Regions from separate parts of the Streptomyces sp. 2-1 genome, predicted to be linked through region 1. Evidence: riboswitches for the same ligand, from Rfam matches in the RefSeq annotation. Region 1 holds a riboswitch; each other region holds the start of a gene.
The links. A riboswitch is a leader RNA that binds a small molecule or an ion and turns the genes downstream of it on or off. The one in region 1 is predicted to bind S-adenosylmethionine.
Positions count from the first base shown of each region.

Region 2: linked by a shared signal. The riboswitch ahead of ACN20J_RS42370 (glutathione S-transferase C-terminal domain-containing protein) and the one ahead of ACN20J_RS14935 (aminotransferase class V-fold PLP-dependent enzyme) in region 1 are both predicted to bind S-adenosylmethionine.
Region 3: linked by a shared signal. The riboswitch ahead of thrC (threonine synthase) and the one ahead of ACN20J_RS14935 (aminotransferase class V-fold PLP-dependent enzyme) in region 1 are both predicted to bind S-adenosylmethionine.

Region 1 is NZ_CP183383.1:3,384,580-3,389,165, reverse strand. Features, by position in the region: gene ACN20J_RS14945 (cytochrome b) at 1-32, shown strand, start outside; gene trpD (anthranilate phosphoribosyltransferase) at 251-1,315, shown strand; SAM riboswitch class IV at 1,637-1,753, shown strand; gene ACN20J_RS14935 (aminotransferase class V-fold PLP-dependent enzyme) at 1,926-3,302, shown strand; partial or broken gene ACN20J_RS14930 (glycerate kinase) at 3,263-4,534, opposite strand.
Region 2 is NZ_CP183383.1:9,672,320-9,676,905, reverse strand. Features, by position in the region: gene ACN20J_RS42385 (NtaA/DmoA family FMN-dependent monooxygenase) at 1-666, opposite strand, end outside; gene ACN20J_RS42380 (LLM class flavin-dependent oxidoreductase) at 689-1,963, opposite strand; gene ACN20J_RS42375 (putative leader peptide) at 2,039-2,161, opposite strand; SAM riboswitch class IV at 2,456-2,601, shown strand; gene ACN20J_RS42370 (glutathione S-transferase C-terminal domain-containing protein) at 2,812-3,537, shown strand; gene ACN20J_RS42365 (tetratricopeptide repeat protein) at 3,708-4,586, shown strand, end outside.
Region 3 is NZ_CP183383.1:6,213,145-6,217,730, reverse strand. Features, by position in the region: gene ACN20J_RS27610 (cold-shock protein) at 1-173, opposite strand, end outside; gene ACN20J_RS27605 (MoaD/ThiS family protein) at 630-905, opposite strand; gene thrC (threonine synthase) at 980-2,284, opposite strand; SAM riboswitch class I at 2,302-2,459, opposite strand; gene ACN20J_RS27595 (glucosyl-3-phosphoglycerate synthase) at 2,662-3,609, shown strand; gene ACN20J_RS27590 (alpha,alpha-trehalose-phosphate synthase (UDP-forming)) at 3,767-4,586, shown strand, end outside.

The sequences.
Region 1 (4,586 bases):
AGGAGATCACGAGCGGCCACGGCCACCACTGATCTTCGACCTGTTCGCCACGGCAGGAGCCCCGTCCATTGCCCGGACGGGGCTCTTTGCCGTCCCCGGGGCTGGATAGGGTGGACCTGTTCCGTACGAGCCATGAGTACACGAGCCACGAGCCATGAGATATGGGCAAGACCCGTATCTCATGTCCCACGTTCCACATCCCACATTCCACAGGCGTCCCTATCGCGGACGAACAACCCAGGAGCGGCATATGAGCGCTGTGACCCCCGCTGGAGGCGACACCGCGGCGGTCCGTTCCTGGCCCGCCCTGCTGAACGGCCTGCTGGACGGACACGACCTGAGCGCCGCCGACACCGCCTGGGCGATGGACCTGATCATGCGGGGCGAGGCGACCGACGCGCAGATCGCCGGGTTCGTGGTGGCGCTGCGGGCCAAGGGCGAGACCGTCGAGGAGATCGTCGGGTTCGTTCAGGCGATGTACGAGCACGCGAACGTGATCGAGGTGCCGGGGGAGACCGTCGACATCGTCGGTACGGGCGGCGACGGGGCGAAGACCGTCAACATCTCCACCATGTCGGCGATCGTCATCGCCGGTACGGGCGCCAAGGTCGTCAAGCACGGCAACCGGGCGGCCTCCTCGGCGTCCGGGGCGTCCGACGTACTGGAGAAGCTCGGGGTCAACCTGGAGCTGCCGACGCACCGGGTGGCCCAGGTCGCCGAGACGGCCGGGATCACCTTCTGCTTCGCGGCGAAGTTCCATCCCGCGATGCGCTACGCGGGTGCCGCGCGTGGGCAGTTGGGGATCCGTACGGTCTTCAACGCGCTCGGTCCGCTGACCAACCCGGCGAAGGTGAAGTCGCAGGCCGTCGGGTGTGCCGATCCCCGGATGGCGCCGATCATGGCCGGGGTGTTCGCCGAGCGCGGCAACTCTTCGCTCGTCTTCCGCGGCGACGACGGGCTGGACGAGCTGACGACGACGGCCACGTCACGTGTGTGGGTCGTGCGGGACGGCAAGGTGCGCGAGGAGTCGTTCGATCCGCGTGACGTGGGGATCGAGCTGGTGCCCGTGGAGGCGTTGCGGGGGGCCGACGCCTCGTACAACGCGGATGTGGCCCGGCGGCTGCTGAACGGGGAGACCGGGCCTGTGCGGGACGCTGTGCTGCTGAACTCTGCGGCTGCGCTGGTGGCCCTTTCGCCGGGGGACGGGCCGCTCGCGGACCAGCTCCGGGCGGGGATGGCGAAGGCCGCGGACGCGATCGACTCCGGGGCGGCGAAGGCCACGCTGGAGCGGTGGGTGGCGGCGACCAACGCGTAGGCGCCGGCTGCGGGCCGGTAGGGCGTTTCTCGCCCCCGCCGCCCCTACCCAGTCCCGTCCCCTGGGGCTTCGCCCCAGACCCCGTGGGGTGGGTTGTCGGGTGGAGGTCGGCTGTTGCTGGCCGCGCAGTTCCCCGCGCCCCTGAAGACCTAGGGGCGCGGGGAACTGCGCAGTCTTTGGGGGTTCGGGGGCGGAGCCCCTGAGTCAGGGACGGGAATGGGTAGGGGCGGCGGGGGCGAAAAAGGCCCCGTCGCTCCCCGGGCGTCCCGGTATGCGGACGACGGGGTTGCGGTCGGATCATCGTGTGGCAAGATGCAGGCAGGTCATGAGCGACAGCCATCAGGCCCCGGCCGGCTGTCCGGCAACCCTCCGTCCGTGGCGGGGTGCCCCGGGTGAAGACCAGGCCGTAGGCAGTGAGGTCTACGGCAAGCGCGGACCCCTCGCATCACCAGGGGTCCTGGTCGTTCGAGGGAGTCTTCTGTGAGCCAGCGAATGCGATAGGGCGTCGAGCCCCGCCTCCGCACACCCCTTTTCACCTTCACCCACGCTTGAGCCGTACCCACTCGTACCCGCTCGCGTGGTGTTCCCGCCTGCCTCACAGGAGTTCGCCATGTCTGTTTCCACCGCTGCCGCCGCCGACCGGACCGCCTGCCAGGACACCTCCGGATCGCTGCCCGTTCTTGGACGAGACGTCACCGTCCCGCTCGTCACCGGCGGCGAGGTCACCTACGCCGCGCTCGACTACGCCGCCAGCGCCCCGGCCCTCCAGCGGGTGTGGGACGACGTGGCCGCGTACGCCCCGTACTACGGGAGCGTGCACCGCGGGGCCGGGTACCTCTCCCAGCTGTCCACCGATCTGTTCGAGAACGCCCGCAGGACCGTCGAGGAGTTCCTCGACTGCCGCGACGGCGACCAGGTCGTCTTCACCCGGTCCACCACCGACTCGCTCAACCTCCTCGCCGCCGCGCTCCCCGCCGACTGCCAGGTCTTCGTCTTCGAGACCGAGCACCACGCGTCCCTGCTGCCGTGGAGGGACGCCCGCGTCACCTACCTCAACGCCCCGCGCACCCCGGGCGAGGCCGTCGCGACGCTGGAGCGGGCGCTCGCCGAGCGGGACCCCCACGGCCCGGCGCTCGTGTGCGTCACCGGCGCCTCGAACGTCACCGGCGAGCTGTGGCCCGTACGCGAACTGGCCGCCGCCGCACACACGCACGGCGCCCGGATCGTGCTCGACGCCGCCCAGCTCGCACCCCACCACCCCGTGTCCGTACGGGAGTTGGACGTCGACTGGGTCGCCTTCTCCGGGCACAAGCTGTACGCGCCCTTCGGGTCCGGTGTCCTCGCCGGACGCGCCGACTGGCTGACCGCGGCCGAGCCGTACCTCGCGGGTGGCGGCGCCTCGCGGAAGGTCTCGCGGCGGGTGGACGGCGGCGTCGACGTCGAGTGGCACGAGAGCGCCGCACGGCACGAGGCCGGGTCGCCCAACGTCATCGGCGCCTACTCCATCGCCTCCGCCTGCAAGGCCCTCACCGAGGCCGGCTTCGACACACTGGTCGCCCGCGAGCAGCAGCTCATCGACACCGTCCGGACCGGGCTCGCCGAGGTGCCCGAAGTGCGTGTGCTCTCGCTCTTCGGTGACGACGCGCCCCGCGTCGGTGTCATCTCCTTCGTCGTCGAGGGCTGGAACAGCTCGCACTTCGCCGCCGCGCTCTCCGCCGAGTACGGCATCGGCGTGCGGGACGGTCTGTTCTGCGCGCACCCCCTCGTCCGCACCCTCCTCGGCAGCGACCCGCAGACCCAGGGCGAGTGCGGCGCCCCCGAGGCGGCACCCGGCGAGAAGTCCCTCAACGCCATTCGGGTCAGCTTCGGGGCCGGAACGCCCGACGAGCACGTCGAGCGGTTCGTCCGGGCCGTCAAGGAACTCGTGCGGGACGGTGCGCAGTGGAACTACCGCACTGTGGAAGGGCGTTGCGTCCCGGCGGTGTGATCTGGCGGGGCTCCCCGTGTGACCGCCGCCTGCGGTCACACGCCCGCCCCTCGTGGCAGCCCCGCCCCCAGCAGGATCATCCGCAGGGCGCGCTCGGTCGCGTCGGTGAGGAGTTCGGAGGCTCGTACGAGGGCCTCGGCCAGGGCCATCGGGGCGGGCAGGATGCCGGTGAAGGCGTCCACGCCCGGGACCGTGTGGGCGCCCTCGCCCAGGGTGCCCGCCAGGGCGAGGACCGGGCGTCCGTTCAGCTTGGCTCGGCGGGCCACCTCGGCCGGGACCTTGCCGCGCGGGGTCTGGTGGTCCAGGGCGCCCTCGGCGGTGAGGACCAGGTCGGCGCGGGCGAGGCGGGCGTCCAGGTCGAGGTGGTCGAGGAGCACCTCGAAGCGGGGGAGCAGACGGGCGCCGAGAGCGGCGAGGCCCGCGCCCAGGCCGCCGGAGGCACCCGTGCCGGGGCCGCCGTACAGGTCGCAGGTGACCGGGAGGTCCCGGGTGAGGACGTACGCCCAGTTCTCCAGGCCCGCGGACAACTCCTCGACCTGTGCCGGGGTGGCGCCCTTCTGCGGGCCGAAGACGCGGGCGACTCCGCGTTCGCCGCACAGCACGTTGTACGGGTTGCAGGCGACGAGCAGTTCCGTGTGGGCGAGGCGGGGGTCGAGGCCCTTCGGGTCGATGTGGTGCAGGCGGATCAACTCCCGGCCACCCTGGGGGAGTTCGAAGCCGTCCTGGTCCAGTAGGCGGGCGCCGAGCGCCTGTAGGGCTCCGGCGCCCCCGTCCGACGTACCCGAGTCGCCGCAGCCGACGAGGATGCGGCGTACGCCCGTGTCGAGGGCGGCGCGGATCAGCTCGCCGACGCCGTACGTGGTGGTGGCGCCCGGGTCGCGCAGGCCGTGCGGGACGAGGGAGAGGCCGGCCACCGCCGCCATCTCCACGACGGCCGTGTCGGCGGAGCCGATGCCGGACCCGGTGCCGGTGCCGGATCCGGTGCCGAGCAGTGCGAAGTGGGTGCCCACGGGTTCGCCGAGCGGGCCGGTGGCGGGCAGGGCGACCAGCCGGCCCCCGGTCGCCGAGGCGAGGGCCCGGGCCGTCCCCTCGCCGCCGTCCACCAGAGGGATCAGGTCGACCTCGGCGTCCGGTACGACACGGCGTACGCCCGCCGCGATGGCGTCGGCGGCGGCCTGGGCGGACAGGGACTCCTTGAAGCCACTGGGGGCGACGGCGAAACGGGTCAGCATGGGAGGGGCTCCTTGAGGGCTTTGCGGCTAGGACGGTTTGGGGGCTTCCGGG
Region 2 (4,586 bases), 6.3 Mb from region 1:
GGAGTCGCCTGCCTGGAAGATCACCGGGCGGCCCTGCGGGGAGCGCGGGACGTTGAACTGCCCCTCGATGTCGAAGTGTTGGCCCTGGTGGACGAAGGCGCCGGCCTTCGCGTCGCGCAGGAAGGTGCCGGTGTCCTGGTCGGCGACGATCTCGTCCCCGTGCCAGGAGTCGAAGAGTTCGTTCGCGGTGGCCAGGAACTCCTTGGCCCGGGAGTAGCGCTCGTCCTGCGGGAGGAAGCCGCCGCGGCGGAAGTTCTCGCCGGTGAAGGCGTCCCAGGAGGTGACGACGTTCCAGGCGGCGCGTCCGTCCGAGAGGTGGTCGAGGCTGGCGAACTGGCGGGCCACCTCGTAGGGCTCGTTGAACGTGGAGTTGATGGTTCCGGTCAGGCCGAGGTGCTGGGTGACGGCGGCGAGCGCGGTGAGGACGGTGAAGGTGTCGGGTCGGCCGACGACGTCCAAGTCGTAGATTCTTCCGCCCTGTTCGCGCAGTCGCAGCCCTTCGGCGAGGAAGAGGAAGTCGAACTTGGCGCGCTCGGCGGTCCGCGCGAAGTGCACGAAGGAGCTGAACTCGATGTGGCTGCCGGCCTCCGGGTCGCTCCAGACGGTGGTGTTGTTGACGCCGGGGAAGTGGGCGGCCAGGTGGATCTGCTTCAGCGGCTTGCTCATGGTCCTGCGGTCTCCGTCCGGCTCAGGCGGTGGCGTTGGCAGCGGCGGTGGCGTCGGCGGCAGCGGCGCCGGTGGCGTTGCCGTTGGCGGCGTAGCGGTTGGCCGGGCGGGCGAGCCCGAGCAGTCCGCGCAGGGTGTCGGCCTCGTAGGCGCTGCGGAAGGCGCCCCGGCGCTGGAGTTCGGGGACCAGGCCCCGGGTGATGGCCGGCAGGTCGTGCCCGAGGACGGCGGGGCGCAGCCGGAAGCCGCTCAGCCCGGCCGACCACAACTCCTGGAGCAGGTCGGCGAGTTGGGCGGGTGTGCCGGTGAAGACGCGGGCGTCGCTGGTGAACGGCTGCCCCGCGAGGGCGTCGAGACGGTCCTTGTGGGCGGCCGCGGCGGCCGGATCCTCGTCCAGGAAGACCACCAAGTCACCGAAGACGTGCAGGGGTTGGTCCGCGCGGCCGACGAGGGTCTGTTCGGCGCGGATCTCGGCGACGATCGCGCGGGCCTGTTCGGTGTTGTGCGGGGTGACGTAGCCGACGTCGGTGGCGCGGGCCACCAGCCGGTACGGGACGGTCTGGTGCGCGAGGGCGCTGACGACGGGCTGACCCTGGGGCGGACGCGGGGTGATGGAAGGCCCCTTGACGCTGAAGTGCGGGCCCTCGAAGTCGATGTAGTGGAGCTTGTCGCGGTCGACGAAGCGGCCGGTGGCCACGTCCCGGATCTCGGCGTCGTCCTCCCAGCTGTCCCAGAGTCTGCGTACGACCTCGACGTAGTCGGCCGTCTCGTCGAAGAGTTCGGTCACCACGTCCTGGGTGGCCGGGCTGTCGTAGGCGTCCAGGCGGGGCAGCGTACGGCGGCCGAAGTGCGCCGCCTCGTTCTGTCGTGCCGTCAACTGCACGCGCAGGCCTGCCCGGCCGCCACTCACATAGTCGAGGGTGGCGATGGCCTTGGAGATGTGGAACGGCTCCGTGTGGGTGGACACCACGGTCGGCACCAGACCTATGTGGCGGGTCAGCGGGGCGATGCGGGCGGCGACGAGAACGGCGTCGAGCCGGCCGCGGACCTGGTCGGTCCGCCCGTCCGGCTCGATGAAGTGCGAGGACTGCAGTCCGAGGCCGTCCTCGAAGGTCACGAAGTCGAGGAGACCGCGCTCGGCCTCGGCGACGAGGTCGGCCCAGTACTGGGCAGTGAAGAGTTCGCGCGGGCGGGCCACCGGTTCGCGCCAGGCGGCGGGGTGCCAGCCGGCGCCGTCGAGCGCCACGGCGAGGTGCAGATGCGCGGAAGTGGGCAGGGCAGAAGGTGCTGAGGACACGGGAGGTGTGCCTTCCTGATCGACCGTACGAGAAGGCCGGCCCTCACCGAAGGGCGCGACCGCGTGGGATACAGGTCAGGAGCAACAGAGCGCGCCGGCGACGCGCAACAGGTCGATGTGCGGCCGGGAGTAGAGGCGTACGCGATGGAGCGGGGCGGCCTTCGGGACGCTGCGGCGGGACACCGTTCGCGCTGGCACTTGCGTCACCTCCGCCCTTCCTGCTCGGCGGACCAGGGGTCCGGCCGACCTCGCGTTCGCGGGCCCTCGATCGGGCACCGCCTCGTCGTCAACGGGCACAACAGTACGGCTGTGCCTTTTCTTCCGGCCATGGGGAGTTCTTTGTCGGCGGGGGTTCCTCATCACGAGGTGCGAAGCCAGTGCGACGCCGGTGCGACACGAGTGCAGGGCGCGAAGCCGGTCCGGCGGCCGGATGCCCAGTTGTTGAGACGCCGTCTTGACGGCCCCGCGGACCGCATCAACACTGGCGGGGACGGTCACGATTGCCAGCGCCCGTCGTGCGGGGATTCCCCGTTCGTGCGGTCATCGGCCCCGGCCCGCTGGCAGGCAACCCTTCCACCGCGACGGGGTGCCCCGGGTGACGACCGGGTTCCGCCGGAGCGGCGGGGCAAGCGTGGTCTCGCGTCTCGCGAGCCCCGACGGCAGGACCGGTGGGAATTGTCCAGGAACGGCTTGACGAGGCGCCTGCACATCGATTTGTCGCGTGTCTCCAGCGCTTACTGATCCGCTACACGTCCGACCGATCCGGACCTGTACGGCAGCGCAGTCACTCCGTTCCGCCACTGGCGCCCACGAGGCGGCCAGGGCCTCCGCGTTCCCCCTGGAGAGTCATGCCCGAGACAGTTTCCCGCGGTTCCAGCAGCACTGACACCTTCACCACGACGGCCTCCCGCGCAACCGCCTCCCATTCCTCCGGCCCCCACCCATCGGCCTCCCACTCGTCCGGCTGCGGCACGGCCGCCGGTGGCACGCCCGCCCCCGCTCCGGCCGCCCGTCCGCACCGCTTCCGCGGCCGTATCGGCGTGGGTCTCGCGGGCGGCTTCTACCCTGCGCCGCACCGCTATCAGCTGTACCTGTCCGAGGCCTGTCCCTACTCGGGGCGCGTGGCGGTCGTCCTCGACCTGCTCGGCCTCACGGGCTCGCTCACCACCACGGTCCTGAAGCTCCCCGCCGAGACACCCGAGGCCTTCGCATCGCTGCGCGGCGCCTACGAGGCGACCTGGCACCACTACGACGGCCCGCTCACCGCGCCCGCGCTGTGCGACCGCTGGAGCGGACGCGTCGTCAGCAACCACGCCCCCGACATCCTCCGCGACCTCGCCGGCCTGCTCGCCGACGGGGCATGTGCGTCCGCACTGGATCGGCTCGACCGGCAACTCGCCCGCCGGCCCTACGTGTCGGGCGACGAACTCGGCACCGCGGACAGGGACCTCTGGGTGACGCTCACCCACCTCGACCACTTCGACGCGGCCGGCACCCTCGCCGCGTACCGCCACATCGAGGAGTACGTACGACGCCTCGGCGATCACCCGGACCTCTCCGTCGACGAGCGTTGACCGCTGAGCGCTGAGCGCTGACCGCCGAGCGCCGAGCGCCGAGCGCAGACCCACGGGCCGATGCGGCCAACTGCGCGGCAGTGGGCCTGAATACGCCTTCCGGATATGCAGAAAACGAGGATAGAGAAAGGGAATGGTGAGGGAGTTGTAAAACGGCGGGCGGGGGACGCATGCGCATTCAGGTACTCGGGCCGGTCTGCGCCTGGCGGGACGCCACCCGCCTCGACCTCGGTTCGCCCCAGCGCCGCGCGGTACTCGCCCTGCTCGCCGTGTCCCGTGGACAGCAACTGCCGTTCTTCGGACTCGCGGACGCGCTGTGGGGCGAGCACCCGCCGGCGACCGCGTCGAACGTCGTCCAGACCCACATCAAGCACCTGCGCCACCTGCTCGAACCGGACCGCCCACCACGCGCTCGAAGCACGCTGCTCCCCCGGCTCGGCGACGGCTACGCGCTGCGCGTCCCGTACGACGCCATCGACCTGCTGCGCTTCAGGGCCCTGGTCGCCGGGGCGGTGACCGTACGACGGGACGGGCGGGGCGGCGGCCAGGAACGGGCCGCCGCGCTGCTCGCCGACGCGCTCGGGCTGTGGCAGCAACCGCCCCTCGCGGACCTGCCCTTCCTCTCCGCACACCCGGTGGTCGTCGCGCTGGCGGAGGAACGTCGAGGGGCGGTCGCCCAGTACGGCGAGGCCATGATCGCGGCGGGCCGGAGCGCCGACGCGCTGCCCGTCCTGGAGGAGGCCGCGGTCGCGCAGCCGCTGGACGAGGACGCCCAGGCGAGGCTGATCCGGGCGTACGAGGCAGTCGGGCGACGTGACCAGGCGGTCGCCGTCTACCGGCGGAGCCGCCGTCGGCTGGCCGACGAACTCGGCGTCGACCCCGGCCCCGCGCTGGCCGAGGCGTATGCCGCCCTGCTGCGCCGCCGCACCCGGCCCCCCGCTCCCGGCGCCGGGCACGCTCCCCGCGACGCCGCCGGTGGCCCTGTCACGGCAAGCGCCGCCGAGTTGCCCGCGCAGGTGCCCGCCCACGTACCCCCGTACCCGACTTCG
Region 3 (4,586 bases), 2.8 Mb from region 1:
GGCCCCTTCTGGCCTTGCGAGATCTCAAAATCGACCCGCTGACCCTCTTCCAGGGTGCGGTAGCCGTCCATCTGAATCGCGCTGTAGTGGACGAAAACATCCGCACCACCGTCGACCGCGATGAAGCCGTACCCCTTCTCCGCGTTGAACCATTTGACGGTGCCCTGAGCCATGCCTAACTCCCCTATTACTGGCCCTTGCACAGACCCGCACTTCGCGGATCCGGGTCAGACCTCACCCCCCAACGGTTGGGGGTGTGCGCCGGAACGCGTCGACCGCGGCTGAATGTATCCGTCCAACTGCCGTCTGCAACAGGTCAATCCGACGAGAATTCCGGGCACGACCGATCGGGAATATGTGAAGAATTCACGAAGATTCAGGGCAAGTCGGGCCCCATGAATGCCATAAAAGGCTCAAAAAGGCGGGGCACTTTGGCTACTTCTTGTCGGGCTTCGGGCGGGATCTCAATGCGCCCGGCGTGCGGATCGAAGCAGGTTCCCCAACTGTACCGCGCTCAACCATACAGAATTGCCCCCTCCGCTTCTCTCACGGAGGGGGCAATTCGATGAACTCTCAGTGACGGCAGTTACCGAAGGTAATGATCAGCCCTCGGCACGGCTCCCGACGGGTCAGCCGCCGGCGACGGCGGGAATGATCGACACCCCGGCCCCGTCCGGCGTCGCCGTCTCCAGCCCCTGCTCGAAGCGGACGTCGTCGTCGTTCACGTACACGTTGACGAACCGCCGCAGCTGTCCCTGGTCGTCCAGGACCCGGGCTGAGATCCCGGCGTGGTTCTTCTCCAGATCGGCGATGACCGCACCGAGAGTCCCACCCTCGGCGGAAACCTCGGCCTGGCCGCCCGTGTAGGTGCGCAGGATGGTGGGGATACGAACGTTGACGCTCATGGGGTTAGACCTCCGTCGGAGTGGGTGGCCCATTCAGGGGCGCGGGGAACTGCGCGGTCTTCGGCGAACAACGACTAGCCGAGCCCGGCCTCACGGAAGGAATCCAGGTTCGGCCGGATCGTCGCGGTCAGCCCCGTGTCGGAAGCAACCGCGTCCAGGGTCTTCAGACCATCACCGGTATTGAGGACAACCGTGGTCAGACTCGGATCCAGCAGACCGTTCTCGATCAGCTTCTTCGCCACCCCCACCGTCACACCACCGGCGGTCTCCGCAAAGATCCCCTCGGTACGCGCCAGCAACTTGATCGCGTCGACCACCTGCTCGTCGTTCACGTCCTCCACGGCCCCACCCGTACGCCGGGCGATATCGAGAACATAAGGACCGTCCGCCGGATTTCCGATCGCCAGCGACTTCGCGATCGTGTTCGGCTTCTGCGGCCGTACGACATCGTGCCCGGCCTTGTACGCCACGGACACCGGCGAGCAGCCCTCGGCCTGCGCACCGAAGATCTTGTACGGCTTGTCCTCGACGAGCCCGAGCTTGATCAGCTCCTGCAGACCCTTGTCGATCTTCGTGAGCTGCGAGCCGGAGGCGATGGGCACGACGAGCTGGTCGGGCAGCTGCCAGCCGAGCTGCTCACAGATCTCGTACGCGAGGGTCTTGGAGCCCTCCGCGTAGTACGGCCGCAGGTTGACGTTGACGAAGCCCCAGCCCTCGCCCGCCGGGTCGCCGATCAGCTCGGAGCAGAAGCGGTTCACGTCGTCGTAGTTGCCCTCGATGCCGACGAGCTCGCCGCCGTAGACCGCGGCCATGACGACCTTGCCCTGCTCCAGGTCGTGCGGGATGAACACGCAGGACCGGAAGCCGGCGCGCGCGGCGGCGGCGCCCACCGCGCCGGCGAGGTTGCCGGTGGAGGAGCAGGAGAGGGTCGTGAAGTTGAAGGCGCGGGCGGCCTCGATGGCCTGGGCGACGACACGGTCCTTGAAGGAGTGCGTCGGGTTCCCGGAGTCGTCCTTCACGAAGAGCTTGCCGGCGTCGACACCCAGCTCGCGCGCGAGGTTGTCGGCCTGGACGAGCTTGGTCCAGCCGGGGTTGATGTTCGGCTTGTCGGCCACGTCCGCGGGGACGGGCAGCAGCGGCGCGTACCGCCAGATGTTCGCGGGGCCCGCCTCGATCCGCTTGCGGAGCTCCTCGGCGTCATAGGCCGAGAAGTCGTACGCGATCTCCAGCGGGCCGAAACACTCCTCGCAGGCGAAGACCGGACCGAGCGGGACGCGGTGGCCGCATTCACGGCAGGAAAGCGCGGCGGCCGGGCCGAGGTCGACGGAGTTCGCGGCGGGGGTGGAGTTCGTGGTGCTTGCAACTGTCTGCGCAGCCATGGAGGCGAGGCCCTTTCTCCTCATCTTCCTCACGACGCACTTCGCCGTGAGACGGATTTGGCACCTTCCCTAGCCGGGAGCCTCGCTGCGCTGATCGACGATGATCAGGACGAGACCGGCTGGAGGGTTGCCGGGGCTTCAACGGGCCGTATCCCTCTGCCCCTCTGGATGAGCGGTATTCAGTTGTGGTTCTGGCTCTGGTTTTGGTTGTGCACGCAACGACCCCCGACATGCGATGGTCATCAGCGTTGTTCAAGACTGTAACCGAAGGCCTGGATGGTGGAGAGAGCCGTCCGAACCGCGAGATGACAGTGACGCACCCGACAGTGCCTCGCGCCGGGCACACGCATCCCAATGAACGCAAGGGAGAGCCGCACGTGCTGGAAGACGTCGAGCGCTGGCTGAGCACGCGCTCCTGGTCCGTCGAGGACCGCCCGCTCAAGAAACTCATCGCCGCGAAGCGTGCCACCGGCTCCACGGTGAGTGTCGTACTGCCCGCGCTCAACGAGGAGGAGACCGTCGGCGAGATCGTCGCGATCATCCGCCGTGAGCTGATGACCAGGAAGGTGCCGCTCGTCGACGAGATCGTGGTGATCGACTCGGGTTCGACGGACCGCACCTCCGAGGTCGCCGCCGACGCGGGAGCCCTCGTCGTGCACCGGGACGAGATCCTGCCCCGGCTGCCTGCCGTCCCCGGCAAGGGCGAGGTGCTGTGGCGCTCGCTCCTCGTCACCAGCGGGGACATCGTCGCCTTCGTCGACGCGGACCTCAAGGAGTTCTCGGCGGACTTCGTCTCCGGGATCGTCGGCCCGCTCCTCACCGACCCGGGCGTGGACCTCGTCAAGGCGATGTACGACCGCCCGCTGGGCTCCGCCGCAGGTCAGGGGGGTCGGGTTACGGAACTCATGGCCCGTCCGCTCCTCAACATGCACTGGCCGCAGCTGGCCGGCTTCGTCCAGCCGCTGGGCGGGGAGTACGCGGCCCGCCGCTCCCTCCTCGAACAGCTCCCGTTCCCCGTCGGATACGGCGTCGAGCTGGGCATGCTGGTCGACGCGCTGCACCTGGTGGGCCTGGACGCCCTGGCCCAGGTCGACGTCGGCGTCCGCAAACACCGCCACCAGGACGGCCAGGCCCTGGGCCGCATGTCCGCCGCGATCTACCGCACCGCCCAGCTCCGCCTGGCCCGCGGCCACATGATCCGCCCCTCCCTCACCCAGTTCGAACGCGGCGAGAACGGCTTCGAGCCCCGCACGTACTCGGTGGACATGGAGGAGAGGCCGCCGATGGCAGAGATCGAGGAGTACGTGGAGAGGAAGGCCGCGTAGGCAGGGGGCCGCTTTCAAGGGGCGCGGGGAACTGCGCAATCTTTTGGCCTTTGGGGGCGCGGGGCGGTGACATTTGCGGCTCCGCCGCGGGGCGCGATCAGCCCCCGCGGCGGGTGGGAACGTTTGAGCGTTTACAGCGGGGGCTAGATTTCGTGTCATGGTCTCCACCCGCGGCACCCACAACATCCTGGTCGCCTCCAATCGCGGCCCGGTCTCGTACACCCTGGACGAGACCGGCACGCTCACGGCCAAGCGCGGCGGAGGCGGCCTGGTCTCCGGGCTCTCCGCGATCGGCCCGGACGCGGGCGCCCTGTGGGTGTGCTCGGCCCTCGGCGACGGCGACCGCGAGGCCGTACGACGCGGGGTGGGCGAGGACGGCGTGCGGATGCTGGACATCGACGCCGACACCCACGCCGCCGCGTACAACGACATCGCCAACTCCGTGCTGTGGTTCGTCAACCACCTGCTCTACCAGACACCGCTGGAGCCGGTCTTCGACAAGGAGTTCCGGCGCCAGTGGGCGGCGTACGAGACGTACAACCACGCCTTCGCCGAGGCCCTGGCCGAGGAGGCGGCGGAGGGTGCCGCGGTCCTAGTACAGGACTACCACCTGGTCCTGGTCCCGCGGATGCTCCGCGAACTCCGCCCCGACCTGCGGATCGGGCACTTCTCGCACACGCCGTGGGCTCCGCCGGACTACTTCCGGCTGCTGCCGGACGACATCGCGGCGAAGGTCCTCGGCGGGATCCTCGGCGCGGACCGGGCCGCGTTCCTCACCCAGCGGTGGGCGGACGCGTTCACGGACTGCTGTCACGCCGTCCTGGGTCCCGGGATCCCCTCCGGTACGCGGATCGGGGTGCACGGTCTCGGGGCCGACGCGGACTTCCTGCGCGAGCGCTCGCACCGGCCGGACGTGGACGAGCGGCTGGCAGTGCTGCGCGAGCAGATCGGCACGGCTCCGGACGGCAGCGCCCGCA